2 linked regions of the Phreatobacter stygius genome follow. The main gene of each other region encodes a partner of the protein of the gene in region 2 in a complex. Links are inferred from orthologs where the notes say so. Each region holds a gene or a part of one and is shown on either strand. Other genes may lie near its edges.

What was found.
Region 1: the proteins of hfq (region 2) and E8M01_RS09250 are in contact, whole or in part, in a crystal structure (PDB 3VU3), measured with the Escherichia coli proteins. The link is inferred for Phreatobacter stygius from one-to-one orthologs.

What each region holds. Positions count from the first base shown.
Region 1 is NZ_CP039690.1:2,030,863-2,045,596, reverse strand. Bases 7,199-10,099 are described here. They hold E8M01_RS09250 (catalase), read left to right. Parts: upstream 7,199-7,860; coding sequence 7,861-9,339; downstream 9,340-10,099. Other genes in these bases: E8M01_RS09240 (polyprenyl synthetase family protein), read left to right, coding at 9,691-10,099; E8M01_RS09245 (hypothetical protein), read left to right, coding at 9,427-9,630; E8M01_RS09255 (hydrogen peroxide-inducible genes activator), read right to left, coding at 7,199-7,759. Outside these bases: E8M01_RS09295 (branched-chain amino acid ABC transporter permease), read left to right, coding at 1-795; E8M01_RS09290 (branched-chain amino acid ABC transporter permease), read left to right, coding at 803-1,792; E8M01_RS09285 (ABC transporter ATP-binding protein), read left to right, coding at 1,792-2,580; E8M01_RS09280 (ABC transporter ATP-binding protein), read left to right, coding at 2,573-3,298; E8M01_RS09275 (isocitrate lyase/PEP mutase family protein), read left to right, coding at 3,329-4,177; E8M01_RS09270 (NADPH-dependent FMN reductase), read left to right, coding at 4,249-4,818; leuC (3-isopropylmalate dehydratase large subunit), read left to right, coding at 4,808-6,232; leuD (3-isopropylmalate dehydratase small subunit), read left to right, coding at 6,235-6,828; more of E8M01_RS09255, read right to left, coding at 6,839-7,198; more of E8M01_RS09240, read left to right, coding at 10,100-10,608; E8M01_RS09235 (ABC transporter substrate-binding protein), read left to right, coding at 10,699-12,216; E8M01_RS09230 (ABC transporter permease), read left to right, coding at 12,442-13,359; E8M01_RS09225 (ABC transporter permease), read left to right, coding at 13,361-14,260; E8M01_RS09220 (ABC transporter ATP-binding protein), read left to right, coding at 14,257-14,734.
Region 2 is NZ_CP039690.1:6,657,494-6,672,071, forward strand. The notes cover bases 4,919-7,663. They hold hfq (RNA chaperone Hfq), read right to left. Parts: upstream 6,545-7,663; coding sequence 6,293-6,544; downstream 4,919-6,292. Other genes in these bases: hflX (GTPase HflX), read right to left, coding at 4,919-6,272; E8M01_RS31540 (D-amino-acid transaminase), read right to left, coding at 6,712-7,569. Outside these bases: E8M01_RS31515 (gluzincin family metallopeptidase), read right to left, coding at 1-1,703; E8M01_RS31520 (PGAP1-like alpha/beta domain-containing protein), read right to left, coding at 1,716-3,029; E8M01_RS31525 (MBL fold metallo-hydrolase), read right to left, coding at 3,051-4,361; more of hflX, read right to left, coding at 4,896-4,918; nitrogen assimilation response regulator NtrX, read right to left, coding at 7,812-9,179; E8M01_RS31550 (sensor histidine kinase NtrY-like), read right to left, coding at 9,201-11,447; ntrC (nitrogen regulation protein NR(I)), read right to left, coding at 11,575-13,017; E8M01_RS31560 (two-component system sensor histidine kinase NtrB), read right to left, coding at 13,030-14,166; tRNA dihydrouridine synthase DusB, read right to left, coding at 14,163-14,578. UniProt on the Escherichia coli protein: RNA chaperone that binds small regulatory RNA (sRNAs) and mRNAs to facilitate mRNA translational regulation in response to envelope stress, environmental stress and changes in metabolite concentrations.

The sequences.
Region 1 (14,734 bases), 4.6 Mb from region 2 along the record:
CTTGGCCTGGCGATCATCTTCGGTCTCCTGCACATCATCAACTTCGCCCATGGCGCGATCTACATGCTCGGAGCCATGTGCGCGTGGCTGCTGCTGGCCCATCTCGGCATCGGCTACTGGTGGGCCCTGCTGCTGTCGCCGCTGATCGTCGGCGCATTCGGCATGGTGCTGGATCGGCTGTTGATCTCGCGCCTGCGCAATCTCGATCCGATCTACGGCCTGCTTCTGACCTTCGGCATCGCGCTCATGATGCAGTCCCTGTTCCAGGGATTGTTCGGGTCTTCCGGCCTGCCCTACGGCATTCCGGCGGAGCTCCGCGGCGGATGGAACCTCGGCTTCGTCTTCCTGCCGAAATATCGCGCCTGGATCATCGTGGTGTCGATCCTGATCTGCTTTTCGGTCTGGTATGCGATCGAGAAGACACGGTTGGGTTCTTACCTGCGGGCCACCAACGAAGACCCGGACCTGGTCTCGGCTTTTGGCGTCAATGTGCCGATGCTGGTGACGCTGACATTCGGCGCCGGGGCAGCCCTGGCCGGCTTTGCCGGCGTGCTCGCCGGGCCGATCTACACGATCAGTCCGCAAATGGGCGTGGAAATGCTCAGCGTCGTCTTCGCCGTCGTGGTCATTGGCGGCATGGGCTCGATCCTGGGCTCGATCATCAGCGGGTTCTCTCTCGGGATTCTCGAAGGCCTGACCAAGATCTTTTATCCGGAGGCGTCTTCCGTCGTCATTTTTGTCGCGATGATCGTGGTCATCACGATCCGCCCCTCAGGCCTGTTGGGAAAGTACTGAGACAGTCATGTCCATCTCGTCGCCATTCGTCACCGAGGCGCCCCAACGCGCGGCCATCTCCGATCCGGCCCGGGACCGTCGGCATTTCCGCTGGATATTCCTGGCGCTGGCCGTGGCGCTGATCGTCCTGCCCGCCTTCGTCTATCCGATCTTCCTGATGAAGCTGTTGTGCTTCGCCCTGTTCGCGATCGCATTCAATCTTCTGCTTGGTCATTGCGGCTTGCTGTCCTTCGGCCACGCCGCCTTTTTCGGCGCAGGCGGTTATGTCGCGGCTTATGCAGCCTTGGTCTGGCGTCTGCCGCCCGAGGCCGCGGTCGCACTGGGAACGATGACCGGTGTTGTGCTCGGCGCTGTCTTCGGCGCCTTGGCGATCCGCCGACAGGGCATCTACTTGACGATGGTGACGCTGGGCCTTGCCCAACTCATCTATTTCGTCGCCCTGCGTTCGCCGTTCACCGGTGCCGAGGACGGCATCCAGAATGTGCCGCGCGGCACTCTCTTCGGGATGATCGACCTGAAGAACGACGTGAGCCTGTATTTCGTCATCGCGACGGTCTTCCTGGTCACGCTGCTGCTCACCTACCGGCTGGCATTTTCGCCGTTCGGGCAGGTGCTCCGGGCGATCCGCGGCAATGAGCCCCGCGCGATATCGCTCGGGCTCAATGTGAGGTTCTACAAGCTGGCCGTCTTCATCATTTCCGCCGGCCTTTCCGGGCTTGCCGGGTCCATGAAGGCGGTCGTTTTTCAGATCGCCTCGCTTGTCGATGTCCACATCTCGACGTCGGGCGAAGTCGTGCTGATGACGCTGGTCGGCGGGGTCGGCACGATCCTCGGCCCGATCGTGGGTGCGGCCGTCATCGTGGTCAGCCAGAACTATCTGGCGGGTTTCGGCGAATGGGTCGTCTTCCTGCAGGGACTGATCTTCGTGATCTCGGTTCTGCTGTTCCGGGATGGCATCGTCGGCGTCATTTCGCGCAAGATCGGAAGGCCGCTGTGATGTCCGCGCAGCCGACGATCAAGGATAGCCGGCCGACGTCCCGGGTGATGATCGAGACCCGTCAGCTCGCGATGGAGTTTTCGGGCTTCCGCGCCGTCGACGCGGTGGATCTGCAGGTGATGGAAGGCAGCATCCATGCGCTGATCGGCCCGAACGGCGCCGGCAAGACGACCTGTTTCAACCTGATCACGAAATTTCTCACGCCGACCGCGGGGCAGATCTTTTTCGACGGGCACGAGATCACGAGGCTCGATCCGGCCGATATCGCGCGACGCGGTCTCGTCCGATCGTTCCAGATCTCGGCGGTCTTTCCGGGCCTGAGCGCCGTGCAGAACGTCTGTGTCGCGCTGCAGAGCCGAACCCGGCGCATCTTCCAGTTCTGGAAAAGCGATCGATCGCTTGCCGACCTGGAGGCGGAGGCCGATGCCATTCTCGAACAGGTCGGCCTGGTCGAGTTCCGTAACGTCAATGCGGCGCTCTTGCCCTATGGCCGCAAACGCGCGCTCGAACTGGCGACGACACTGGCCCTGGCGCCGCGGGTCCTGCTGCTCGACGAACCGATGGCCGGCATGTCGGCTGCGGATGTCGAGCGCGTCTCGCAGCTCATCATGCGCATCCGGAAGGGCCGCACCATCCTGATGGTCGAACACAATCTGCCGGTCGTGGCCGCTCTTTGCGACCGGATTACCGTGCTGGCGCGCGGGCGCGTGCTGGCCGAGGGCGACTATTCGGCTGTTTCCAGCAATCCCGAGGTTCAGGAAGCCTATATCGGATCCGACCATGACTGACAGCGCTGCCGATCGACGCGACTGCCTCCTCAGGGTTCGCGACCTGAATGCCTGGTACGATGAAAGTCATGTCCTGCACGGCGTCGATCTCGACTTGGCGGATGGCGAGGTGGTGACGCTTCTGGGCCGCAACGGCGCGGGCAAATCGACCACGCTCAAGGCGATCATGGGCATGCTGCCCGGTCGAGCCGGTTCGATCGAGATCGCGGGTGCCGAGACCATCGGATTGCCGGCGCGGCGGATCGCCCGCATGGGCGTTGCCTATTGTCCCGAGAACCGCGGCATATTCTCGTCGCTGACGGTTCTGGAAAACCTGCTTCTTCCACCGGTCCTGCAGCCGGACGGACTGTCGATGGACGACGTCCTCGGCCTCTTTCCGAACCTGCGAGCGCGGCTGAACAGCCAGGGCACCAAGCTGTCCGGTGGCGAGCAGCAGATGCTGGCCATTGCCAGGATCCTCCGCACAGGGTCGCGCATTCTGCTGCTGGACGAACCGACCGAAGGACTTGCTCCGGTGGTCGTCCAGGAGATCGGCCACATCCTGAGGCGGCTGCGCGCCCGGCGTTACACCATCCTCCTGGTGGAGCAGAACTATCGCTTCGCCGCCGCCGTTGCCGACCGTCATTACGTCATGGCGAACGGGCGCATCGTCGACATGATCCGGGGCGACGAAATCACGGCAAGGCAGTCCGAAATCAAATCCTATCTGGGCGTTTGACGCCAAATCACGGGTCAAATGAGGACGGCAATGGCTTCATCGATGCGAGAACTGCTTCAGACAGGCGAGCTGATCCTGGCGCCGGGAGCCTATGACTGCCTGACCGCGGGGGCGATCGCGCGCGCCGGTTTCAAGGCCGCCTATATGACCGGCGCCGGGGTTGCCGCGTCACATGGCTTTCCGGATTTTGGCCTGCTGACCATGACCGAGATGGTGGCCGTGGCCGGCCGGGTCGCCCGGTCCTTGTCGATACCGCTGATCGCCGATGGCGATACCGGTTTCGGCAATGAACTCAACGCCGCGCGGGCGGTTCGCGAATACGAGCGGGCAGGCGTCGGCGCCATGCATATCGAAGACCAGGTGTTTCCGAAGCAATGTGGTCACTTCGACAACAAGGCGATCGTTCCGGCCGGCGAGTTCATCGCGAAGATCAGGGCCGCGGCCATGGCGCGCGAGACCGGCAATTTCGTCCTGATCGCCCGCACCGATGCGCGTTCGGTCGAGGGCCTGGACGCCGCGATCGACCGTGCCAACCGGGCGCTGGAGGCCGGCGCGGACGTCGCCTTTGTCGAGGCGCCGCAAGACCTCGACGAAATGGCCGCGATTCCACGACGGGTTCAGGGACCCTGTCTCCTGAACATCGTCTGGCGCGGCAAGACCCCTGACGTCTCGTTCGAAGATGCCGCGTCCATGGGTTATCGGATCGCGATCCTGCCGAGCATCCTGTTGAAATCGGTCATGGGAATCTCGGACGAGGTTCTTCAGGCCGCGCGGCTGACGGGACGCCATCCGGTGCCTCCAGGCGATATCGGCATCCAGGACGGGGCGGTCCGTGCCGGCGGCGAAGAATGGAAACGCCTGCGCGCGTGTGCGCCTTGAGGTGTCATCACAGGTCGGCGCGGCCGCATCGGCCTGCCTTCGGATCAACCGCACGAGGGAGTTGAACAGCCATGGCTCGGTATCGTCCCTATATTATCGGCATCGGCGGCACGACCTCCGGCAATTCCTCGAGCGAGAAGGCGCTGATGACCGCCCTGCGCCACGCGGAGGCCGACGGTGCTGATATCGCCGCCTTCGTTTCGGCGGACCTGGATTTTCCCAATTATGGCGCCGGCAGGCTGTCGGACGGCAGGGCCATCCGGCTGATCGACGCGGTCCGCCGCTGTGACGGCCTGATCATCTCGACGCCCGCCTATCACGGCATCATGTCCGGCATGATCAAGAACGCCCTGGACTGCGTCGAAGAGCTGCGCGGCGATGCGCGGCCCTATCTCGATGGCCGGGCGATCGGCACCATCGTCTGTGCCTATGGCGACCAGGCGATGGGGACGACGCTCGCCAGCCTGCGCGCGGTCATCCATGCCCTGCGCGGCTGGCCCACCCCGATGGGCGTCGCGATCAATTCGAGCGAGTGCCGGTTCGACGCCGAGGGCCGCTGTTCCAATCCCGACATCGATGCGCGCCTCAAGCTGCTGGCGCAGCAGACGCTCGGTTTCGCGAGGTTCTCTCATGTCGCCTGACCCGATGCCGCCAGGCGAGACAGTGCCGCGCTCGCTGTTCGACAAGCTGTGGGCGCGACATTCCGTGATGGAGCACCCGATCGCCGGCACGCTGCTCTATATCGACAGGCACTTGCTGCATGAGGGGTCCCGCAACGGCTTTGCGCTGCTCAAGCGCAAGGGCCTGCCGGTCCGGCGTCCTGATCTGACCACGGCCACCGCCGACCACTACGCTCCGACCGACAACCGCAGCGTCGAGACGATCGATGTTCGTTCGCGCCGCGAGATCATATCCGACCTGAGCGCCAACACATCCGCGGCCGGGATCAAGCTGTTCGACCTTGCGCATCCGCGGCAGGGCATCGTCCATGTCATCGGGCCGGAGCTCGGCCTGAGCTTGCCCGGCTTGACGGTGATTTGCGGCGACAGCCACACCGCGACCCATGGTGCCCTGGGCGCGCTTGCCTTCGGGGTCGGCGCCTCGCAGGTCGCCCACGCGCTGGCGACCCAGACGCTTTGGCAGAAGAAGCCGAAGCAGATGCGGATCCACCTGACCGGCCAGCTTCGGCCGAGGGTTGCGGCCAAGGACTTGATCCTGGCGATCATCGCCCGGATCGGGGCCGCCGGCGGCACCGGATTTGCCATCGAATATTGTGGTGCAGCGGTTGAAGCGCTTTCGATCGAAGGGCGCCTGACCCTGTGCAACATGACCATCGAGGCGGGCGCGAAATTCGGCCTCGTCGCGCCGGACGAGAAGACCTTCGACTACGTGAAGGGGCGCCCCTTCAGCCCCACCGGCGACCAGTGGCATCAGGCGGTTGCCTCCTGGCGCGCGCTGGCGAGCGAGAACGATGCCCGCTTCGACCAGGAGATTGAAATCGATGCCGGCACGGTCGAGCCGATGGTCACCTGGGGCACCAGCCCGGAGGACAGCGTGTCGGTCAACGGCTGTGTGCCGGACCCCACCGCGATCGCCGACCCGTCGCGCCGCGCCAGCAAACAGGAGGCGCTCGACTATATGGGCCTGTCGGCCGGCATGCCGATGGCCGACATCCGGTTCGACCGGGTCTTCATCGGCTCCTGCACCAATGGGCGCATCGAGGATCTTCGCGCCGCAGCCGAGGTCTTGCGCGGCCGCCGGGCCGTGCTTCCGGCACTGGTCGTGCCTGGCTCGATGGCCGTGCGCGAGGTTGCTGAATCCGAAGGACTGGATCGTGTCTTCAAGGACGCCGGCCTCGAATGGCGGATGTCGGGATGCTCGATGTGTGTCGGCATGAACGGCGATCTGGCAAAGGCAGGTGAGCGCTGCGCCGCGACGTCGAACCGCAATTTCGTCGGCCGGCAAGGCGCCAGCGTGCGAACCCATCTGATGAGCCCTGCCATGGCCGCGGTGGTGGCCTTGCACGGGCACGCGGTCGACGTCACGAGGTCCTGAACATGCTGGCATTCACCCGCCTGCAGTCGGTCGCAGTGCCCCTGGCCCTGGACAATGTCGACACCGATCAGATCCTGCCGGCGCGCTTTCTGGCGCAAAAACGCGAGCTCGGTTACGGACCCTATTGTTTTCGCGATCTGCGCTATCAGGCCGATGGGGCCGAGCGGCCGGATTTCGTGCTGAACCAGGACCCTTATCGCGGCGCGCAAGTGCTGATCGCCGGATCGAATTTCGGCTGCGGCTCGTCCCGCGAGGGCGCGGTCTATGCGCTGCAGGATATTGGCGTCCGAGCGGTCATTGCCGAGAGCTTCGGCGACATCTTCTATCAGAACGCCCTGATCAACGGTCTGTTGCCGATCCATTTGCCGGCCGGACAGATGCAACTGCTGCTGGCAGGACTGCGAGATGAATTGGGCATGACGGTCGAGATCGATCTTGCGGGCCAGACCGTCGCGACATCCGGCGGCGCAGCCTTCGACTTCCCGATCGATGCCTTTCGCAAGCACTGCCTGCTGGAAGGCCTCGACGAGATTGATTTCACGATCAACTATATCGGGCAGATCGAGCAGTATGAGGCCTGGCGCCAGCCGATGTGAGAGGCCGGCGCTAGCCTTTGGTTGCATCCGCGCGCGCCGGGAATTCCGGCCGGGCCGCGACGATCATCCGGCCGAGCTCGACGAAGTCGCGCTTGCGCGGTGAGCTCGCCCGCCAGGCGAGGCCCAGCACCCGGTTCGGTTCGGGATCGGCGAAGCGCATCAGCTTCAGCGGGCCGTGGCGGGCTTCGACCTCGACGCAGATCTCCGGCAGCAGCGTCAGGCCGAGGCCGTTGGCCACCATCTGCACCAGGGTCGACAGGCTGGAGGCGCCGAATGTGTCGATATTCTCGACCTTGCGCAGGCTGCAGAAGGTCAAGGCCTGGTCGCGCAGGCAATGGCCTTCCTCGAGCAGCAGCAGGCGGTCGTCCTTCAACAGGTCGGGAGTGGCCTGGACCCGCCCGTGCATCTGGCGCGAGGCCGGCAGCGCCAGCAGGAAACGATCCTCGAACAGCCTGATGGTCTCGATGTCGGGATGCTCGACCGGCAGGGCGGCGAGCAGGAGATCGAGCCCGCCATCGAGCAATTCGCGGGTCAGCTGGCGGGTCTGGGTTTCCCGGATATGCACCTCGAGATCGGGAAAGGCGTCGCGCAACAGCGGCAAAAACCGCGGCAGGATATAGGGCGCGACCGAAGGGATGACGCCCAGATGCAAGGTGCCCGACAGCCCCGCGCCGCGATGATGGGCATAATCCCTGAGGTCGCGGATGTCGGCCAGGATGCGCTGGGCGCGCCGCGCGATCTCGCGGCCGTCCTCGGTCAACTGGATGCCCTTGCGCCGCCGCTCGATGAGCTGAAGTTTCAGCTCCTGCTCCAGATCCTGGATCTGCATGGAGAGCGCCGGCTGGGTGATCGCGCAGTGCTCGGCGGCCTGGCCGAAATGTTTCAGCCGGGCCACCGCGTCGAAGTAGCGGAGTTGTTTGAAGGAAACCATGACGATCAGTTTTTCTGATTGGAACGTCAGGATAATCCTATTGGTCTTGATCGACAAGCGCGGCCTAGAACGGTTCCATCCAACCCCGATGGAAGATCGCCATGCCCCACAGGCCGACCCTGACCACCTCCGCCGGCGCGCCGGTTTCCGACAATCAGAACTCGCTGAGCGCCGGGCCGCGCGGGCCGCTGCTGATGCAGGACTATCAACTGCTCGAGAAGCTCGCGCACCAGAACCGCGAGCGGATCCCGGAGCGGGTGGTTCATGCCAAGGGCTGGGGCGCCCATGGCTCGCTGACCGTCACCCAGGACATCAGCCGCTATTCGCGTGCCGGCCTGTTCGCCAAGGTCGGCCAGAAGACCGACCTGATGCTGCGCTTCTCGACCGTTGCGGGCGAGCTCGGCGCGGCCGATGCCGAGCGCGACGTCCGCGGTTTCGCCGTCAAGTTTTATACAGACGAAGGCAATTGGGACCTGGTCGGCAACAATACGCCGGTGTTCTTCGTCCGCGACCCGTTGAAGTTCCCGGACTTCATCCACACCCAGAAGCGTCATCCGCGCACCAATCTGCGCTCGCCGACCGCGATGTGGGATTTCTGGTCGCTGTCGCCGGAAAGCCTGCACCAGGTGACCATCCTGATGTCGGACCGCGGTCTGCCGGTGGCGCCGATGTTCATGAACGGCTACGGCTCGCATACCTATTCGATGATCAATGCCAAGAACGAGCGGTTCTGGGTCAAGTTCCACTTCAAGACCCAGCAGGGCCACAAGTTCCACACCAATGCCGAGGGCGGCCAGGTCATCGCGCGGTCGCGCGAGAGCTATCAGGAGGAACTGTTCGGCGCCATCGAGCGGGGCCAGTCCCCGCGCTGGACGATGGCGATCCAGATCATGCCGGAGGCCGATGCCGAAAAGACCGCCTACAACCCCTTCGACCTGACCAAGGTCTGGCCGCATGCCGACTATCCGTTGATCGAGGTCGGCGTGCTCGAGCTCAATCGCAACCCGGACAATTATTTCGCCGAGGTCGAACAGGTTGCCTTCTCGCCGTCCAACGTCGTGCCGGGCATCGGCTTCTCGCCCGACAAGATGCTGCAGGCGCGCATCTTCTCTTATGCCGACGCCCATCGCTACCGGCTCGGCACCCATTACGAGGCGCTGCCGGTGAATGCCCCGCGCTGCCCGGTGCATCACTATCACAAGGACGGGGCGATGCGATTCTTCCGCAACGACACCGGCAATCCCGATGCCTATTACGAGCCGAACTCGGTCAACGGGCCGGCCGAGGCGCCTGAATATCGCGAACCGCCGCTGGCGATTTCCGGTGATGCCGATCGCTACGATCACCGTGCCGGCAATGACGACTATAGCCAGCCCGGCAACCTGTTCCGGCTGATGACCCCGGCCGAGCGCAACCGGCTGATGGACAATATCGCCGAGGCCATGCAGGGCGTGCCGGTCGAGATCGTCAAGCGCCAGGTCGGCCACTTCTATCGCTGCGATCCGGATTACGGCATTGGCGTCGCCTCCCGCATGGGCCTCGGCGTCACCGACCTGCCGCGCAGCCTGGCCGCCGAATGACGTCATCCTGACGACGTCGGGCCCGCCGGCCGCGGCCGGCGGGCCGTCTTGCCTGCCACATTTCCCTCTGTTCCAAGGATCATTGCCATGACCATCGCCCAGCATGCCGCCTCGAACCGTGCCGATGCGGTCAGCGAGTTCGTCACCGATGCCCGCATCGAGGCGCTGAACAGCGCCCTGTCCGATCGCGGCATTGCCGCCGACCGCATCATCTCGATCCTGCCGATGACCGGCCAGACCCTGATCAACGCCGCGCCGGCGCAGTTCCGCGTGCTCTACCGGCTCAATTGACGCGCGCCGCGATGGCGCGCGGGGCTTGACGCGCGCGCCATCCTCGGCCACGCCTCGACGATGTTCGAGACCCGCCTGGCCCAGGCTGCTTCCCTGGTCGAAGCAGTCCTTCACGATATCCTGTCCGAAGCCGCGCGCGCCGGCGAGACCGCCCGCCCGCCCCGGCTTCTTGGCGCCATGCGCCATGGCGTTCTGGCCGGCGGCAAGCGCCTGAGGCCGTTTCTGGTGGCCGAGACGGCGCACCTGTTCGGCGTGCCGCAACCCCGGGCGGTGCGCGCCGGGGCCGCGCTCGAGCTCATTCACTGCTATTCGCTCGTCCATGACGACCTGCCGGCGATGGACGACGACGACCTGCGGCGCGGCCAGCCGACGGTGCACCGGGCTTATGACGAGGCGACCGCGATCCTCGCCGGCGATGCCTTGCTGACACTCGCCTTCGAGGTGATGGCCGGTGACGCCGTCCACCCCGACCCGCGGGTCCGCGCCGAACTGCTGCTGCTGCTGGCGCGCGCCTCCGGGCTCGGCGGCATGGCCGGCGGTCAGATGCTCGACCTCGAGGCCGAAGGGCGGTTTGCCGGTGGCGCGCCGCTGGCGCTCGCCGAAACCGAGATCCGCCAGTTGCAGGCGATGAAAACCGGCGCGCTGATCCGCTTTGCCTGCCTTGCCGGCGCGGTGCTGGGCGGGGCGAGCCCGGAAGAGCGCAGCGCGCTGGAGGCCTATGGTGCGACCATTGGCCTCGCCTTCCAGATCGCCGACGACCTGATCGATCACGAGGGCGATGCGGCGAGCGCCGGCAAGGCGACCGGCAAGGATGCCGAACGCGGCAAGGGCACGCTGGTCTCGCTCTACGGTCCGGCCTGGGCGCGCGCCGAACTCGACCGGCTGGTTGCCGCGGCCGGCCGCCATCTCGCGCCGTTCGGGCCCAAGGCCGCGATCCTGGGCGAGGCCGCCCATTTTATTGCCTTTCGGCAGGTCTGATGCACAGGTTGTCGCCTTGACAATTTTTTGTGCGGACCGACAGGATCAGGATAATCCCTGACTACAGGGTAAGACAGGACGAGGGTGGCGATGAGGCGTTTTTGGGGGCTGGTGCTTGGCGCGGCCGTTTTCATGGGGCTGGCCATGCCGGCGGAGGCGCAGAAGCGCGCCAATACGGTGCGGTTCGGCTATGATCAGGTGCCGGAGAACGTCGACCCCTATTACAACAGCGTCCGCATCGGCGTGATCCTTGGCCAGCAGGTCTGGGACACCCTGATCTTCCGCGACCCGAAGACCAATGAATATCGCGGCCAGCTCGCCACCGCCTGGCGCTGGATCGACGAACGCACGCTGGAGCTCGACCTGCGCCAGGGCGTGAAGTTCCACAATGGCGAGGAATTCGACGCCGACGACGTGGTGTTCACGCTGAACTACGTGTCCGATCCGGCCAACAAGTCGGTGACCCAGCAGAATGTCAGCTGGATCCAGCGGGTCGACAAGATCGACAAGTTCAAGGTCCGCATCGTCACCCGCCGGCCGTTCCCGGCGGCAATCGAATATCTCGCCGGTCCGATCGTCATCCATCCGAACGAATATTATGCCCAGGTCGGCCCGCGCGGCATGAACGAGAAGCCGATCGGCACCGGCCCCTATCGGGTAACCGAGCACCAGATCGGCAAGCAGATCACGCTCCGGCGCAATCCCGACTATTTCCGTGACAGCCCGAAGCCGCAGCCGACGATCGAGAGCGTGGTCATCCGCTTCATTCCCGACCGCCAGACCCAGGTCGCCGAAATGCTCGCCGGCGGGCTCGACTTCATCATGAACATCGCGCCCGACCAGGCGACGCAGATGCGTGCGGTGCCGACCCTGCAGATCGTCTCGGGCGAGACCATGCGCATTGCCTTCCTGCAGATGGCGACATCCGAGCAGTCGCCAACGCCGGCCTTGCGCGACGTCCGGGTTCGCCGGGCGATCAATCACGCCATCGACCGCCAGACCATGGCGTCGCAACTCGTCGGCCCGGGTTCGCAGGTGCTGAACGCGATCTGCTTCCGCACCCAGTTCGGCTGCGACGACTCGAAGGCGACGCAATTCGCCTATGACCCGGCCAAGGCGCGCCAGCTGCTCGCCGAAGCCGGCTTCCCCAATGGTTTCGAGCTGGAGCTGCACTCCTATCGCGAGCGCAACCAGGCCGAGGCGATGATCAACTACCTGCGTGCGGTCGGCATCCGCGCCACCCTGCGTTTCGGCCAGTATGCGACATTCCGCGAGCAGAACCGCGCCAACCGCGTCGGGCTGGCGCATCAGACCTGGGGTTCGTTCTCGGTCAACGACACCTCGGCGTCGACCTCGGTGTTCTACAAGGGTGTCGACGACGACACGACCCGCGATCCCGAGCTGATCGCGCTCTTGTCGCGCGGCGACACGGTGACCGATCCGGAACTGCGCAAGGTTGCCTATCGCGATGCGCTCGCGCGTATTTCGGAACAGGCTTTTTCGGTGCCGCTCTATTCGCTCGTCACCTTCTACGCGGCGACCAAGGACCTCGAATTCACGCCCTATCCGGACGAGATGCCGCGGTTCTGGGAGATGCGCTGGAGGTAACCACCGCCGCCCATCGCCAGCCTGCGCCGCGGGCTGATGGGCGGTTGACCAGCTCGAGCGCCCGTGACAATGGCGGGCCTGAAATGGCAGGACAGCACCTGGGGCGGGATCACCGCTCCAGGTGCTGCTTTTCAAGCTTGTGGTCCGGGATGAACGGACTGACGCCTGCTTGGATGAGATCGGCGCGCGGCCCGCGCGGCTTGAGAAGTCAGGACGACTGAACCGATGTTGATCTACACGTTGAAGCGTTTGGGGCTCGCCGCGCTGGTCGCGTTTGCGGTCTCGGCGCTCGCCTTCCTCTTGCTGCGGCTGTCGGGCGACGTCGCCATCGCGATCGCCGGCGAAGGCGCGCGCGCCGAGGACATTGCCATGATCCGCCAGCAATATGGCCTCGACCGGCCTTTGCTGCTGCAATATCTCGAATGGCTCGGCCGCACGGTGACCGGCGATCTCGGCCAATCGCTCTATTTCAAGTCGCCGGTGGTCAACCTGATCGGCGAGAAGATCGGCACGACCCTCATTCTCGGCCTGCTGTCGATCGGTTTCGCGCTGGTCGTCTCGATCCCGCTCGGGGTGATGGCGGCGATCTGGCAGAATTCCTGGGTCGACCGGCTCTGCCTCGCGGTTGCCGTGGTCGGCCAGGCCCTGCCGAACTTCTTCTTCGCGCTGTGCCTGATCATGGTCTTTGCCATTGGCCTGCGCTGGCTGCCGGTCTCCGGTGCCGACGGCTGGGAAAACTTCGTCATGCCGACCATCGCGCTCGGTTATTACGTGACGCCGCCGTTCATGCGGCTGGTGCGCGCCGGCATGATCGACGTGCTCGCCTCCGACTATGTGCGCACGGCCCGCGCCAAGGGCCTGCCGTCGTCGACCGTGGTGATCAAACACGCGCTGCGCAATGCGCTGGTGCCGGTGGTGGCGCTGACCGCGGTGCAGATGGGCTTCCTGCTCGGCGGCTCGATCGTGGTCGAAACCGTATTTGCCCTCGATGGGCTCGGCTATCTCGCCTATCAGGCGATCAGCCAGAAGGATTTTCCGGTGATCCAGGCGGTGCTGATGCTGTTGTCGGTCGGTTATGTCGGGCTGACGCTCGCCGCCGACCTGGTCAATGCCTGGCTCGATCCGCGCATCAGGGTGGCATGAGATGACGGATACGACCCAAGCCAATGTGTTCGACGTCAAGGAGCCGTCCGGGGCCGTCCGCCTGTGGCGGCGGGTCAAGGGCCACAAGGGCCTCCTGTTCGGTTCCGGCCTGTTCCTGGTGATCCTGATGATGGCGCTGACCGCGCCGCTGGCGGCACCGCACGATCCCTATGCCCAGGACCTGATGAACCGGCTGGTGCCGCCGATCTGGTACGAGCGCGGCACCTGGGCGCATCCGCTCGGCACCGACAATCTCGGCCGGGACTATCTCTCGCGGCTGCTCTACGGCGCCCAGATTTCGCTCTTGATCGGCTTTGCCGTGATGATGATTTCCGGCACCATCGGCACGTCGCTCGGCCTGTCGGCCGGCTATTTCGGCGGCCGCGTCGACATGGCCATCACCTTCCTGATCACCACGCGCCTGGCGCTGCCGGTGGTGCTGGTGGCGCTCGCGGTCGTCGCCATGGTCGGCGGCACGCTCGGCATCGTCATCGCCGTGCTCGGCTTCCTCAAATGGGATCGCTTCGCCGTGGTCATGCGCTCGGCGACCCAGCAGGTCCGTTCGCTCGACTATGTCGCCGCGGCCGAGGCTGCCGGCGCCTCCAAGGCACGCATCATCTTCGGCGAGATCCTGCCTAATGTCGCGCCCCAGCTGATCGTGGTGGCAACCGTCGAGGCGGCCAGCGCCATCCTGCTCGAAGCTGCCCTGTCGTTCCTGGGTCTCGGCGTGCAGCCGCCCCTGCCGTCCTGGGGCCTGATGATCTCCGAGGCCAAAAATTTCATGTTCTTCTCGTTCTGGCTGATCGCCATTCCCGGCAGCGCGCTGGCGCTCCTTGTGCTCGCCATCAACATGATGGGCGATGGCTTGCGTGACGTGACCGCGCCGGAGGGCCGCTCGTGAGCACCGTCCTCGACGTCAAGGACCTGAAGGTCGACCTGGCGGTCGCCGCCGGCACGCTGCACGCCGTGCGCGGCGTCTCATTCTCGATCGCGCGCGGCGAGACGCTGTGCCTGGTCGGCGAGAGTGGCTGCGGCAAGTCGATGACCGCGCTGTCGGTGATGGACCTGCTGCCGCCGCGCGCCAGTCGCCAGGCGAGCCGCCTGTCGCTTGCCGGCGAAGACCTGGTCGCCGCCGGGCCGCAGCGCTGGAACGCGCTGCGCGGCGACCGGATGGGCATGATCTTCCAGGAGCCGATGACGGCGCTCAACCCGGCCTATTCGATCGGCGACCAGCTGATGGAACATCACCGGCTGCACAAGGGCTCGAGCGGCGCCCAAGCCCGCGAGCGGGCGGTGTTCCTGCTCGAAAAGGTCGGCATCGCCAATGCCAGCCAGCGGCTCGGCCAATATCCGCATCAGCTGTCCGGCGGCCTGC
Region 2 (14,578 bases):
ACGCGCAGCGTACCGTTCTGGATCTGGACATTGGGCGAGCCGAGCTCCAGCAGGCCGTCGGCGATGTTGCTGGCGAGGAAAGTCTCCCGCATCGCATTGTTGCGCACGGTCGCGGCATCGCGTTGCGTCGAATGATCCGGGCTGCTTGACAGCAGGGTGCACACCTTGCGTGTCTCCCAGTCGATCGCCAGCATCGTGCCGCGCGTGACCGCCACCTCGCTGACGAAATCGCCGGACTGAAACACCTGCGCATCCTGCCAGGCGACTTTGAACAGAAGCGCCCGCGTCATCGCCGGCACGCCGTCCTTGCGCCAGGTCTTGCGGGTGACATCGAGCCGCGGCCGCACCTCGAAGGGCGTGTTCTTGGGGATCAGCAGCTCTTTGCGCCAGGTCTCGGCGAACTTGTATGCGGCCCAGTCGCTGCGCGCCAACTGCTCCAGGTCGAGGTCGGCAGGCAGGTCGAAACCGGGTTCGACCGGATCGAGCTTGCCGGCATCCTCCACCATGCCGCGGCGCACGAACTCCTTCTTGATGAACTCCCGCGGCTCCGGATCGTCCGGGTTCGAATAGGTGTCGGCGGCGACCATGGCGCGGCCATAGTCGGCGAAGGCGATCTCGCCCGGCGGCAGATAGTCCAGCGCGCGAAAGGCGATCCGCTTGAATTTTTCGCTGGCCTTGAACAGCGCGAAACCTGAAACGGAGAAGCGGAGGTCGTCCTTTTCCTCCGTCGTCAGCGCCGGCCGGCCGTCTTGCTTCCGCTTCGCCTTTTCCGTCTTGAGCTTGTCTTGGTAATCTTCCTCTCTGATCGTCTCATATTCGTCGACGAGCAGTGCATAGAGCGCGCCGGTGAGCACGGTGCTGAGATCGTGGGGCGCGTTGAGATCGAGCCCCCTGGGCTTCGACATCGATGCCCGGTTGAACAGCTCGCGCAACGGCCGGCCTTCACCGTAGAGCGCCTCGCCGAATTGCTGGGCGATCCGGCTGAAGGCCTCGGCCGTCCTCATCTCGCCGCCGGTTTCCAGCATCACCTGACGCAGCAGCCGATCGGTGCGCACCGCCAGCATGACTGCGCCGAGATCGGCGATCGCCTCGTGCATGGCCAGCGACTGCGGCGAGGTCGCGTTGTAGAGATCGGGCGCGATCCCGTCGAGGATCGCATGGGTCGTCTCGTGAGCGACGATGTCGGGCGACAGGCAGGTATGGACCAGTTTGCCCGGCTTGGTCGGGTCGTCGACAAAGAAGAACTGCAGGCTGCGCGAATCCCGGTGGTAGAAGGCATTGGCCATCTTGCCCGCACGGGGCACGACCAGCAGTTGCTCGCCGTTGAAGGCCCAACACAATTTGCGGCCGAGCACGTCGGGCGTCTCGAAGATCGACATCATCTTCATGACCGCGGTGTACACGCTCACCTGCTTGAAGCCGGCCGAGTCGAAATCCAGTTCGCTCTTGACCTCGTAGCGCCCGGGCGTGCGGCCCTTGGGCGCAACGAAACGCGCGCCCGGCATCACCGCTCCGGTATCGGGGTCGAGGTCGATCACCGCGACGCGACGTGACACCGGTCCATCGAGCATTGGCTCGGTGGCGGTAAATTCCCAGCCCTGCATGAGCGTCTTCGCGCCCTCGGCGGCGTGGCCGGGTTCGGTGTCCATGTATTTCAGCTTGACGACTTTGGTGTCCGGCACGGGCGGCTTCTTCGCAGCCATGAGCGTCTCTCCCTACTTGTCGGTCACGGCGAACTGGACCGGCCTTTGCGCCGACGGCTTGCCGACGAAGCGCACCCGGTAAAAGCCCGGCTTGCCGATGGCCGGCAGGCGCAGCTTCAGGATCGGGATCGGCGGGCCGGAATAGCTGACCTTCAGCGCCGCGCCGAAGGCAGTGAAGGGCTTGCCCGGCCCGTCCGAGCTCTCCAGCACCACCTTGCCCTTGACGCTGACGACGGGCGCCGAAGGCGCGATCACCAGTTCGACCTCGTCGCTCTTGCCAATGGTGAGCGACTGTACCGAAAGCGCTGCGGTCTCGGTGCCCGCCGCGCCGAGCGGCGGGGTCGGAAAATTCTTACCGAAGAGCCGAAAGAAGACAGCGTTGAACGTCGTCTCGGAGAAGAAGCTGGCATGTTCGCCGACAACCAGCTGCTTCTGCGCCGATTTCGGCAGCGCACTCCACATCGGCACGGTGCCGTCGCCGGCATCTTCGGAGCGGGTCACCTGCTTCGAGCTGGAGCCGACGTTGACGCGGGTCGCGGTCTTGTGGCCGGTTCCGGCGAAGTAGAAATAGCGGATATGGGCAGGCGCCTTGGCCTTGGCGAGCGTCGCATGAACCCAGGCGGCGCGTGCCACCAGGACGGGATCGAGCCCGAGGCTGCCGGCGACCGTCGGGTCGTAGATATTGAGCTCGCCGAGCGTTCCACCGGCCTTGATGTCCCAGCAGGCGGCCTCCCCGGGCGCCGGCAAGAGCTGGTATCCCGAGGGATAGCGCCGGTCGGCGGCGATCTCGCGAAAATCGGCGGCGCTGATCCCCATGGCGCTGTCGAGGCCGAGAATGCGCGCCAGCGCCAGCGGCGCGCCGAGATGCGGCGTCGCCAGCGTCATGAAGGCATTGACCTTCCTGAACCAGGGCCTGGTGTCGAACTTGCCTGCCTCCAGCGCCAGGCGGCCGACGAGGCCGCCCATGCTGTGGGCGACGATGGCGATCGACGTCGCATTGGCGGGCAAGGCATCGAGCCGGGCGGCCAGTTGCGCGGCAAGCGCCTCGAGATCGCGCCGCCAGTCATAGGCAAAGAGGTGCAGCCGGTCGCCCGATCCGCCTTCCTTGAAGCCGATCGCTCCAAACGTGTCGAGCAACGGCTTGTAGACGTCGAAGCAGGAGACCTCCCGCACGATATCGCCGACGACGAGATCCTCGCGCAGCAGTTTCTGCTTGCGCTTATAGCCAAAGGCGACCTCGAGCGGCGTCGGCGGCCAAACCTCCTCGCCATCGGGGGTCGACAGGATGGAGCCCATCGTTCCCGGCACGAACACTACACATTTCATCTCTGCCTCCCCATTGAACAGTCATTGCGTCGGGTCGAGCGTGCAGCCGCATGCGCAGCTATGCGCTGAGCTGCTGCCGCCGGCCCAGTTCAGCCTGATATGGCCAAGGCCCGAGCCGCCGGCGCCCCCCGGCCGGTCTTCGGTGCGGCGCTCGTCCTTGCCGGCTGCGGGATGGCCGATGTGCCATCCCGACGCGGTCAGCCCTGTCAGCGAAGGCGTCAGCGGATGCCCGTAGCTATTCTTGTGACCATAGGAGAGCGCCGCCCGCGGCGTGCTGGCGCCCGGCCTCGCCGGAGCCACGCCCGGAGCGCGGCCGCCGTGATGGGCAACGGCGAAGGCCCCGATCGCCTTTCCAGCGGCGAGTGTCGGGACATCGGCGTAACCCGCGTCTCCCGGCAGCAGGATCGGATCTTTGCCAACCGGCCCCCACACCCAGACCGAGATGCCGGTCCTGTTCTGGTTACCCGTCGGGCCCGTGCAGCGTTCGAGAGCGATCTGGCTCGTGGAGAGGATCCCATGGCCATTCCAGATCATCAGCGCGCCGCCGGCGCGGGTGATGGAGCTGGCCATTAGCGATTGCGGGCCCGGCCCGAGCCTCTGGAGCGGCGCGATCCATGTCAGCTTTTGCGCGGCCGGATAGATGTTGGCGGCTTGGAAATGATCGTAGTGCCAGTGGGTGAGGATGACCTTCGGCTGGTGGCAGAGACAAAGGCCGCCCATCGAGTTCGGCCAGGTCCCGACATCCCTGAGCACGCCGGCGCCGAGATCGACATAGGCGACCACCTCTCCGGCGGAGGTCACCAGCGCGTTGGCCGCCCCCTGCCCCACGTCGAGCACGAAGACCTGGTCGATCGCGGATGTCGGCAGCGCCCGCTCGATCTCTGCTTCGGGCCTGATATCCGGGGTCAGGTCTGTGGCCCGCTCCAGCGCCTTCACGCGCCTCCTGGACAGGGGCCGCACCGAAATCCTGGCACGTTGCGGCGGCCCGGCGATAGTGTCGTAGACGTCGGCTGCGCCGTTCGGATCGGGATCCAGCTCGATCTGCGACCATTCCGGCAAGCCGCCCAGCGGGTGGCGCTTGAGCCAGTCAATCGCGGCCGGCGTGCCGCCCCGGGCGTGGACCTCGACCGCATAGACCGGGGCGCGGTTGACGCGGCTGCGCCAGTTGCCCGGCGCAATCCGATAGCCAGGCGCATAGGTCTGGTCGAAAAATTGCGCGTCGACCGCGTCGAACAGGACAAATTCGCCATCCTCGCCTTCGATCAGGAGGGCATACATGAGCGGCGGAATCTTGAAGGGACCGCCGTCGCGCCGTCGGAAGAAGTCGTGCATAGCCCCCTCCAAGTAATCCCTCTGCTCACCGGTTCCGCGCAAGCCACTCCAACATCTGCATCACTTCGGTGTCATGATTTCTCTATGAATAATCAAATTTTCAATTCGTTTATAGTAGCCAGACTGGAAGCTTTGCCGGCCATCCGATGGCTCACTATTCGGGACGCTGAACTTGCTCAACGCGCACGGGTCAAGCAGACAATGCTCTTGAACCAGCCCCCACCGCCATTCGAAGAGATTGATCCCGGTCGGCCCGCAACTGTCGTGGCGATCGGCCTGATCGCTATCAACTTCAGCGTGAATTCAGCGTGAGTTACCGTGGGATCCGTCGCCGTCGCGTTCGGCCATCGTTCGCCCGATGCCGGCGAGGCTCGTCAGCCCTCAGATCCGCGTGGCCGGAGGCATCGGCTTCGGGTGGGTCCCGGTGAAACGCGTGGCGCATCGACCCTCTCCCACGAAGGCGTGGGCGAGGGTCGATGCGCCGCCCGCACGGCATCATCCCTATCAGCTACTCGCTATCAGCCACTGGCTGTCTCAGGCCGCCTCGCCCGGCTGTCGGAGCCGCCGCTCCAGCTGCGACCGCTTGGCCGGCGCGATCCTGAGCGTCACCAGGGTTTCGCCGCTTTCCAGCGCCTGCCGGCTTTCGACCTCGGCATTCTCGTGGATCCAGTTGAGCGTACGCCCGTCGGCCGCCGAGACGGTGACGGTCAGCCGGTCGTGGCCGGCGACGACACGCTCCTCGATCGCCGCCAGAAGCTCCGGCAAGCCCTCGCCGGTGACCGCCGAGACGAGATAGGGGCGCTTCTCCTGATCGTTGCGGGCTGCCCGGTTCAACGCCTCGGTGCGGGCCTCGCCGTCGAGCAGGTCGACCTTGTTCCAGACCTCGATCAGGGCCCGCGTCTCGGCAATGCCGAGTTCGCCGAGGATCGCCGCGACATCGGCGGCTTGGGCTTCGGTGTCGCCATGGCTGACGTCGCGCACATGCAGGATGACGTCGGCCTCGATCACCTCTTCGAGCGTCGCGCGAAACGCCGCCACCAGCATGGTCGGCAGGTCCGAGATGAAACCGACGGTGTCGGACAGGATCGCCTTGGCGCCGTGCGGCAGCCGCAATTGCCGCAGCGTCGGATCAAGTGTCGCGAACAGCATGTCCTGGGCCAGCACGCCGCCGGTGGTCAGCGCGTTGAACAGGGTCGACTTGCCGGCATTGGTGTAACCGACCAGCGCGATGATCGGATAAGGCACGCGCTTGCGGCTTTCCCGGTGCAGGCGGCGGGTCCGGGTGACCTGGGCCAGTTCACGCTCGATCCGGGTGATCCGTTCCTGGATCATCCGCCGGTCAGCCTCGATCTGGGTTTCGCCGGGGCCGCCGAGGAAGCCGAAGCCGCCGCGCTGGCGCTCCAGATGGGTCCAGGAGCGGACCAGCCGGCTCTTCTGATAGCTGAGATGGGCGAGTTCCACCTGCAGCGCGCCTTCCTTGGTGCGCGCCCGCCGGCCGAAAATCTCCAGGATCAGGCCGGTGCGGTCGACCACCTTGGCCTTCCAGGCCTTTTCGAGATTGCGCTGCTGCACCGGCGACAATGCCGCGTCGACGAACACCAGGCCGGTCTCGTAGGCCGTCACCAGGCCGGCGATCTCCTCGACCTTGCCCTTGCCGAGCAGTGTCGCCGGCCGCGGCATGGCGAGCGTGACGATCAGGGATTCGACCACGTCCAGGTCGATGGCGGCGGCAAGCCCGGCCGCCTCGTCGCGCCTGGCCTCGGCCGAGCGCACGGTTTCCGGCCCCTCGCTGGTACGGCCGCGCAACGGCCGTACCGGAACCACGACGAGCACGCGCGTCGGTTCGCCACGCGGCTCTTCCGGCGCACCGGACTGGGAAAGCGAGATGATGTCGGGACGTCGTATTTCCAAGCCAGGCCTCGAGAGTGGTCTCAGCCCTTTTCGCCTTCCCCGTCCTGCGGTTCGAACAGCTGGACCGGTGCGCCGGGCATGATAGTCGATATGGCGTGCTTGTAGACCAATTGCGAGTGGCCATCGCGCCGCAGAAGTACGCAGAAGTTATCGAACCAGGTGACGACGCCCTGAAGCTTTACGCCGTTGACGAGGAAGATGGTGAGAGGAACCTTGTTCTTGCGGACGTGATTGAGAAAGGTGTCCTGGAGGTTCTGGGCTCGATCCGCCATTGTGTTTTTCCGTTGTTGCCGCGGCAGAAAGTGCGCCGCGAAGGTTGAAGAACCGGCTTTTCGACCGGCTCCGAGCTTCTTCTTGACTGCCTATTAGAGGCCGATCGGTCCTCCCCGCGCAAGCGGGGCGGCCGTCACGGCCTCGTGTGGTCCTCATGCCTCGCGCTTCAAGCGATCTCCGCCACCTCGTGAAATTTCGAACGCAGATCGGTGGCGATCGAGCCGGGCGCGCCGTTGCCGACCGGCCGGCCGTCGATCGCCACGATGGGCATGACGATGGTCGTCGCCGAGGTCAGGAAGCACTCGCGCGCCTCCTGGGCCTCGGCCACGCTGAACTGGCGCTCCTCGATCCGGACGCCCTCGCGGGCGCACAGATCGAACAGTGTCGTGCGGGTAATGCCCTTGAGGATGCCGTTATCGGCATAACGGGTCACCAGCACGCCGTCCTTGGTGACGATCCAGGCATTGGTTGACGATCCCTCGGTGACGAAGCCGTCCTTGTCGACCAGCCAGGCCTCGTAGGCGCCAGCCTCGCGCGCCGCCTGCTTGGCAAGGCAATTGGGCAAGAGCCCGACCGACTTGATGTCGACCCGCTCCCAGCGATTGTCGGGCAGGGTAATGACCTTGACGCCCTTGGCGGCATTGGCGTCGCCCTTGGACATGTCGACCGATTTGGCGGTGATCACCAGGGCCGGCGGCGTGCCGGGCTTCGGAAAGGCGTGATCGCGCCGCGCCACGCCGCGGGTCACCTGCATGTAGACGAGGCCCTCGCGCACCCGGTTGCGCCGGACCGTCTCGCGCAGCACCACGCTGAGCGCGCCGCGCGACATCGGCGAGGCGATCTTCAATTCGTTCAGCGAGCGCTCGAGCCGGTTGAGATGGCGCGTCTCGTCGACCAGCCGGCCGCCCGTCACCTCGCAGACCTCATAGACGCCGTCGGCGAACTGATACCCGCGATCCTCGATATGGACGGCTGCCGAACCATGAGGCAGGTAGCTGCCGTTGACATAAGCGATGCGGGACATGGTCGGGCTCCTGTTCGGGCTTGCCGATCGTCAGTTGGGACAACGCTCGCAGCGCGGGCCGCCTGACGCCTTGCAGAACGCGGTGCGGTTGCACCGCACTGCAACACCAATCTGACACGGTTCCGCCGGTCAGCGAAGGCCGGACATGCCCGGCCCGCGCAAAGCCGCCCTGACGAATTTGCGGGACGCCGCCGCGGGGATCGCCGCGGCGCGGGCCCCGGACGGCGGCGATCGCCGGCGAATCAGCCGACGCTCAGCGCCTTCAGTTTGCGGTGCAGCGCCGAACGCTCCATGCCGATGAACTCGGCGGTGCGCGAGATATTGCCGCCGAAGCGATTGATCTGGGCTGCCAGATATTCGCGTTCGAAGGCTTCGCGCGCCTCGCGCAGCGGCAGGGCCATCAGGTGTTCGCCCCCCTGGCCCTGCGGCATGGAGGGCACCGCCGAGCCGACATCGGGCGGCAGCATGGAGACATCGACCACCGCGTCGGGATCGCCGCCGGCGAGGATCAGCACGCGTTCGATATTGTTGCGCAATTGGCGCAGATTGCCCGGCCAGTCATGCGATTGCAGCACCGCCATGGCGTCTTCGCCGATCTTGCGCTTGGACAGGCCCGTGCCGGCCGAGATCTGGTCGAGGAAATGCTCGACCAGATCCGGGATGTCCTCGCGCCGCTCGGCCAGCGACGGCACCCGGATCGGCACCACGGCCAGCCGGTGGAACAGGTCTTCGCGGAAGCGCCCTTCGGAGATTTCGGTCTGGATGTCGCGCGCCGTCGACGAAATGATCCGGACATCGACCTGCACGCGGGTCGCCCCGCCGACGCGCTGGAAGCTCTGCTCGACCAGCACCCGCAGGATGCGGTTCTGCGTCTCGCGCGGCATGTCGGCGATCTCGTCGATGAACAGGCTGCCGCCATGGGCCTCTTCGAGTGCGCCGACCTTGCGTCCCCCGCCGTTCTGGCTCTCGGCCCCGAACAGCTCGATTTCCATGCGCTCCGGCGTGATCGCCGCGGCATTGATCACGATGAACGGCCCATTGGCGCGCACCGAGGTCGTGTGGATGGTGCGGGCGGTCAATTCCTTGCCGGCGCCGGAGGCGCCGAAAATCATGATCCGGCTGTTGGTCGGCGCCACCCGCTCGATCGTCTGGCGCAGCTGGTTCATCGCCGAGGAGCGGCCGACCAGCCCGGTGGCCTGCCCGGAAATCTGCCGCAGCGCCTTGACCTCGCGCCTCAGCCGGGAGGTTTCGATGGCGCGCTCGGCGACCAGCACCAGCCGGTCCGACTTGAACGGCTTTTCGATATAATCATAGGCGCCGCGCTTGATCGCCGAGACGGCGGTCTCGATATTGCCGTGGCCGGAGATCATCACCACCGGCACGTCCGGATGGCGTTCCTTGACCACGTCGAGAAGCTGCAGGCCGTCGAGCCGGCTGCCCTGCATCCAGATGTCGAGGAAGATCAGGTTGGGCCGACGCGCCTCGATCACCGCCAGCGCCTCGTCGGAATTGCGGGCGGTGCGGGTTCGATAGCCTTCGTCGTCCAGAATACCCGCGACGATGTCACGGATATCCACCTCGTCATCGACCACCAGAATATCGCCTGCCATACTACGAAACCCGTTCCGATCTCACTCGGCCGCCGTGGCGGATGCCACGACGACTTTCTGGTCCTTGAAACTCAAGCGGATGCACGCCCCTCGTATCCGTCCCTCGGCATCTGGCGGCGCGTCGAACAGGCCGAGGCCGCCGCCATGCTCTTCGAGGATCTTGCCGACGATCGCGAGCCCCAGTCCCGTTCCCTTGGTGCGGGTGGTGACATAGGGCTCGAGCAGCCGGTGACGGTTCTCCTTAGGTAAGCCCATTCCGTTGTCGATCACGTCTATCGCAAAGAAAGGCGGATTTGCGACCAGGCGCACCATGATGCGTCCCTTGCCGCGCTCATCCTCAGGAACCGCCGCGATCGCCTCGGTTGCGTTCTTGATGATATTCGTCAGGGCCTGGCTGATCAGGCGGCGATCGAACGAGGCCGGCCACGGGCCTTCGGCAATATCCGCGGCGATATCGATCTCGGGATAGCCGATGCGCATCATGAACACGGCTTCGCGCACGGTCTCGGCGACGTCCTCGCGCTCGAACACCGGCTTCGGCATGCGGGCGAAGGAGGAGAACTCATCGACCATCCTGCCGATGTCGCCGACCTGGCGGATGATCGTGTCGGTACACTGGTCGAAAACCTCGCGGTCCTCGGTGATCACCCGGCCGTATCGCCGCTTCAGGCGCTCGGCCGACAGCTGGATCGGGGTCAGCGGGTTCTTGATCTCATGGGCGATGCGGCGCGCGATATCGGCCCAGGCCGAGGTGCGCTGGGCCACCACCAGGTCGGTCACGTCGTCGATGGTGACGACCGCGCCATGGGCACCCTCCTCGTCGGCCTCCAGCGCGACCCGCACCACCAGGGTTCGTTCGCGCCCGCCGCGCACCAGCATGACCTGGCCCTGGACCAGATTGGCGCCGCCCTGGCCCGCGCGGCCGATCAGGTCGGCGAGCTCGGGCACTTTCTCGGCCAGCACCGCCCCCGACAGTTCGGCACTGGCAAGGCCCAGAATGTCGGCGGCCGAGCGGTTCATCAAGGTGACGTGGCCGGCCTCGTCCAGGCCGAGCACGCCGGCGGTCACGCCCGACAGCACGGCTTCGGTGAAACGCCGGCGGCTGTCGATCTGGTCGCGGGCGCTGATCAGATCCTCGCGCTGCTGGCGCAATTGCGCGGTCATCTTGTTGAACGTGTCGCCGAGATTGGCGAGATCGCCCTCCGACTTGCGGATATGGACTTCGACGGCGAGATCGCCGGCCGCGACCTGGTCGGCGGCGCCGATCAGGCGCCGGATCGGCTGGACCAGGCGGTTGGCGAAGCTCAGGCCCAGGAACACCGACGACAGGGTCACCAAAAGCGCGATCAGCGCGAACATCAGGGCGAAGGCGATCTGCAGGCCAAGCCTGCGGTCCTGCAGCTGCTGATATTCGAACAGCCCGAACTGGGTTGCCCTGAGGTGCTCGCCAATGCGCGGATTGATCGGCCGGACAATGTAGAGGAACTCGTCGATCCCGCGCTTGAGCCTGAGGATCGCCTCGATGAAGTCGCGCTCGCCGCGCGAGGCGACATTGACGATGATGTCGTCGGTCTTGCTCACCTCGTCGAGAATCGACGCCGGAATGCTGAAATCGACCTGCACCGGCAGGTCGGCCGCCTCGACCACGCTGCCGTCGGGGCGGACCAGCCTGACCACCGCGAAACCGCGCACCAGCGCCTGGGCGGTCAGGAACCGTTTGAAATCGACCTGCCGGCTGTCCAGCGCCCGGATCCGCTCGATATCCTGGGTCAGCGCGCCGGCTTCCGCCCGGACCAGCTCGATCTGCTCGCCGACATAGGCATTGGCGACCTGCGCCGAGGCCTCGACGGCGCGTCTCACACCGCCGGAGAAAATGCCCTCCATGCCCCGGTCGAGCGTCACCGAGGCGGCCACCGCCAGCACCGCCACGGGAATAGAGGCGACGAAGGCGAACAGCCGCACGACCCGTTCGTGCAGGCGCGAGGCGGCCTGGCCGCTGCGCCGGGCGCGCCTCAGCGCCAGGATCTCCCGGACGATCATCAATACCAGCAGCAGCACCAGGACGGCATCGACCACCAGGACGCTGAGCACGACCTCGTGGGTCGGCGTCACCGGCGAGAGCCCGGTGACCAGCAGGAAGGTGACGAGCCCCGCCAAGAGGGCGACGCCGACCATGACGGGCCCTGCCCGCCCGGAACGCAGGCGCGGCATGCTCGCCGCGCTGTCGATGACACGGATCGCGGGATCGGGCGGTGCTTGAGCCGTCATGCAGTGAATGCTCTCCGGACGGAGCGTCGAGCAGCCCTTATTGGCAGCTCGACAGCCCAATCGCAAAGGAATCCTGCGGCCCTCTTACAACAACTGTGTCCGAAAAGTCACGTAATCGGGCTTCACGTCACCGCGAGGTGCGGATCACCTGGATGTCCAGGTCGCGCACTTTCTTGCGCAATGTGTTGCGATTGACCCCGAGCAGATCGGCCGCCTTGATCTGGTTGCCGCGGGTCGCCGCCAGCGCCGCCGAGATCAGCGGGATCTCCACTTCGCGCAAGACCCGGTGATAGAGGCCGGGCGGCGGCACGTCGTCGCCGAACGATTTGAAATAGGTTCCCATGTGGCGTTCCACCGAGGCCATCAGGGTCTCGTCCTCGCGTGCCGCCTCGCGCGACGACATCGGCTCCGGCGTCGACAATTCATTGTCGATGATCGGCCCGGTGATGATTTCCTGCGGATAGAGCGCGGTCAGCCGCCGGATCATGTTCTCGAGTTCACGGACATTGCCCGGCCAGCGATAGCGCTTCAGTTTCTCCATCGCGCCGGAATCGATCTGCTTGGCCGGCAGGCCCTCGCGCTCGGCCTGGGCGAAGAAGTGGCGGACCAGATCCGGAACGTCGTCGCTGCGCTCGCGCAGCGGCGGCAATCTCAGCGGCACGACATTCAGCCGGAAGAACAGGTCCTCGCGGAACATGCCCTGCTGGATCTGCTGGCGCAGGTCCTTGTTGGTCGCGGCGACGATCCGGACATCGGCCTTGATCGGCGTGCGCCCGCCAACGGTTGTATATTCGCCCTGCTGCAGCACCCTGAGCAGCCGCGTCTGGGCCTCCATCGGCATGTCGCCGATCTCGTCGAGGAACAGCGTGCCGCCTTCGGCCTGCTCGAACCGGCCGGGATTGCGCGCCTGCGCGCCGGTGAACGCGCCCTTCTCGTGGCCGAACAGCTCGCTCTCGATCAGGTCGCGCGGGATGGCCGCCATGTTGATCGCGACGAAAGGCCCGGCGCGGCGCTTGCCGTAATCATGCAGGGCGCGCGCGACCAGTTCCTTGCCGGTGCCGCTTTCGCCGACGATCATCACCGTCAGGTCGGTCTGCATCAGCCGGGCCAGGACCCGATAGATGTCCTGCATGGCCGGCGACCGGCCGACCAGGGGGATCGTGTCGGCGTCGGCCAGCGGCGCCTTGCCGCCGAGCTTGCCTTTCGGCTCGGCCAGCGCCCGCCCGACGATCGACACCAGTTCCTTCAGGTCGAACGGCTTCGGCAGGTAGTCATAGGCGCCGCGTTCGGAGGCCTTGATCGCGGTCATGAAGGTGTTCTGCGCACTCATCACCACCACCGGCAGCTCCGGCCGGAGCTTCTTGATGCGCGGCAGCAGATCGAAGGCGTTCTCATCGGGCATCACCACGTCGGTGATCACGATGTCGCCGTCGCCCTGGGCGACCCAGCGCCACAGCGTCGTGGCATTGCCGGTGAGCCTGACGTCATAACCGGCCCGCGACAGCGCCTGGTTCAGCACCGTCCGGATCGCGGCGTCGTCATCGGCGACCAGGATCGTTCCCGTCGGCATAGGTGAACCTCGTCAAAGAGCTTTGCGGCCGTTGATGTCGCCGTGCGACACGCGCGCCATGGGCAGGAGAATCCGGAACAGGGTCTTCCGGGGCTGACTGTCGCATTCGACAATGCCGCCATGGTCGCCGACGATCTTGGCGACCAGGGCGAGCCCGAGGCCGGAGCCCGAGCTCTTGGTGGTGACGAAGGGGTCGAACAGGTGCGGCAGCAGGTCGTCGGGCACGCCTGGGCCGTTGTCGCGCACGCAGACCTCGAGCGGCAGCGCGACCCGGGTCGCCGTGCCCGGCATGGTCAGCCGGACACCCGGGCGGAAGGCGGTGGAGAGCATGATCTCGCCCTCGCCGGTGTGGTCGCCGATCGCCTCGGCCGCATTCTTCATCAGGTTGAGGAAGACCTGGATCAGCTGATCGCGATTGCCGAACACCGGCGGCAGTGACGGGTCATATTCCTCGGCGAAACGGATGTGCCGGGCAAACCCCGATTGCGACAGCTTCTTCACATGTTCCAGCACGACATGGATATTGACCGGCTCGCGCTCCACCGGCCGCTCGTCGGAAAACACCTCCATGCGGTCGACCAGCTTGACGATGCGATCGGCCTCGTCGCAGATCAGCCGCGTCAGGGTGCGGTCCTGGTCGTCGACCGAGGTTTCCAGAAGCTGGGCGGCGCCGCGAATGCCCGACAGCGGGTTCTTGATCTCGTGCGCCAGCATGGCGGCGAGCGCCGTGACCGAGCGCGCCGCTCCGCGATGGGTCAATTGCCGGTCCATCTTGTCGGCAATGGTCCGTTCCTGAAGCATGACGACGACGGCGCCGGCACGCTCCGGCATCGGCGCGACATAGATGTCGACCACCCGCTCCGCGCCGTTGCGCGGCGTGCCGAGATCGACCTTGTATTCGTTGACCGGCGCGCCGCGATCGCGGACCTGCTCGATCAACGCCAGCAACGGGCTGCCGAAGGGCACCAGCTCGCGCAGGGCGTGGCGCTGCAGCACCGGAATCGAGGCCTGGAAGAAGGCTTCCGCGGCGGCATTGCCGTCGAGGATCGTGCCATCAGACGAAACGCTCACCACGGGATGCGGCAAGGCGTTCAGAATCGAATCATGCGCCTCCATCGACGAGGCGGCAGGCTTGGTCGCAAGCGTCATGCTGCAGCCCTCCAGGCCAGCGCGTCATAGGCCTCGTCGAGCGCCGCGATCACCTGTTCCGGCTGGTCGAGGGTCAGCACCCGCCGGCGCGCCGCCGACAGCGTCATGGCCGAAGCGCCGGCCTGGCCGGCCGCCACGTCCAGGGCCCAGCCGAGATGTTTGCGGGCATGGCGCACGCCGACGGCGACGCCGTAATGGGTGAGCTGCGCCTCGTAGAGCTCGACGGCGACGTCGCGCTGGCTGGCGAGATCCGGATCGGCCGGCACCGCCATGCCGGCCAGGTGGGCCGCCACCTGGGCCAGGAACCAGGGTTTGCCCTGGGCGCCGCGGCCGATCATCACGGCATCGGCCCGCGCCCTGTCCAGGCAATCGGAGGCCTGCTCGACGGTCGCGACATCGCCATTGGCGACCA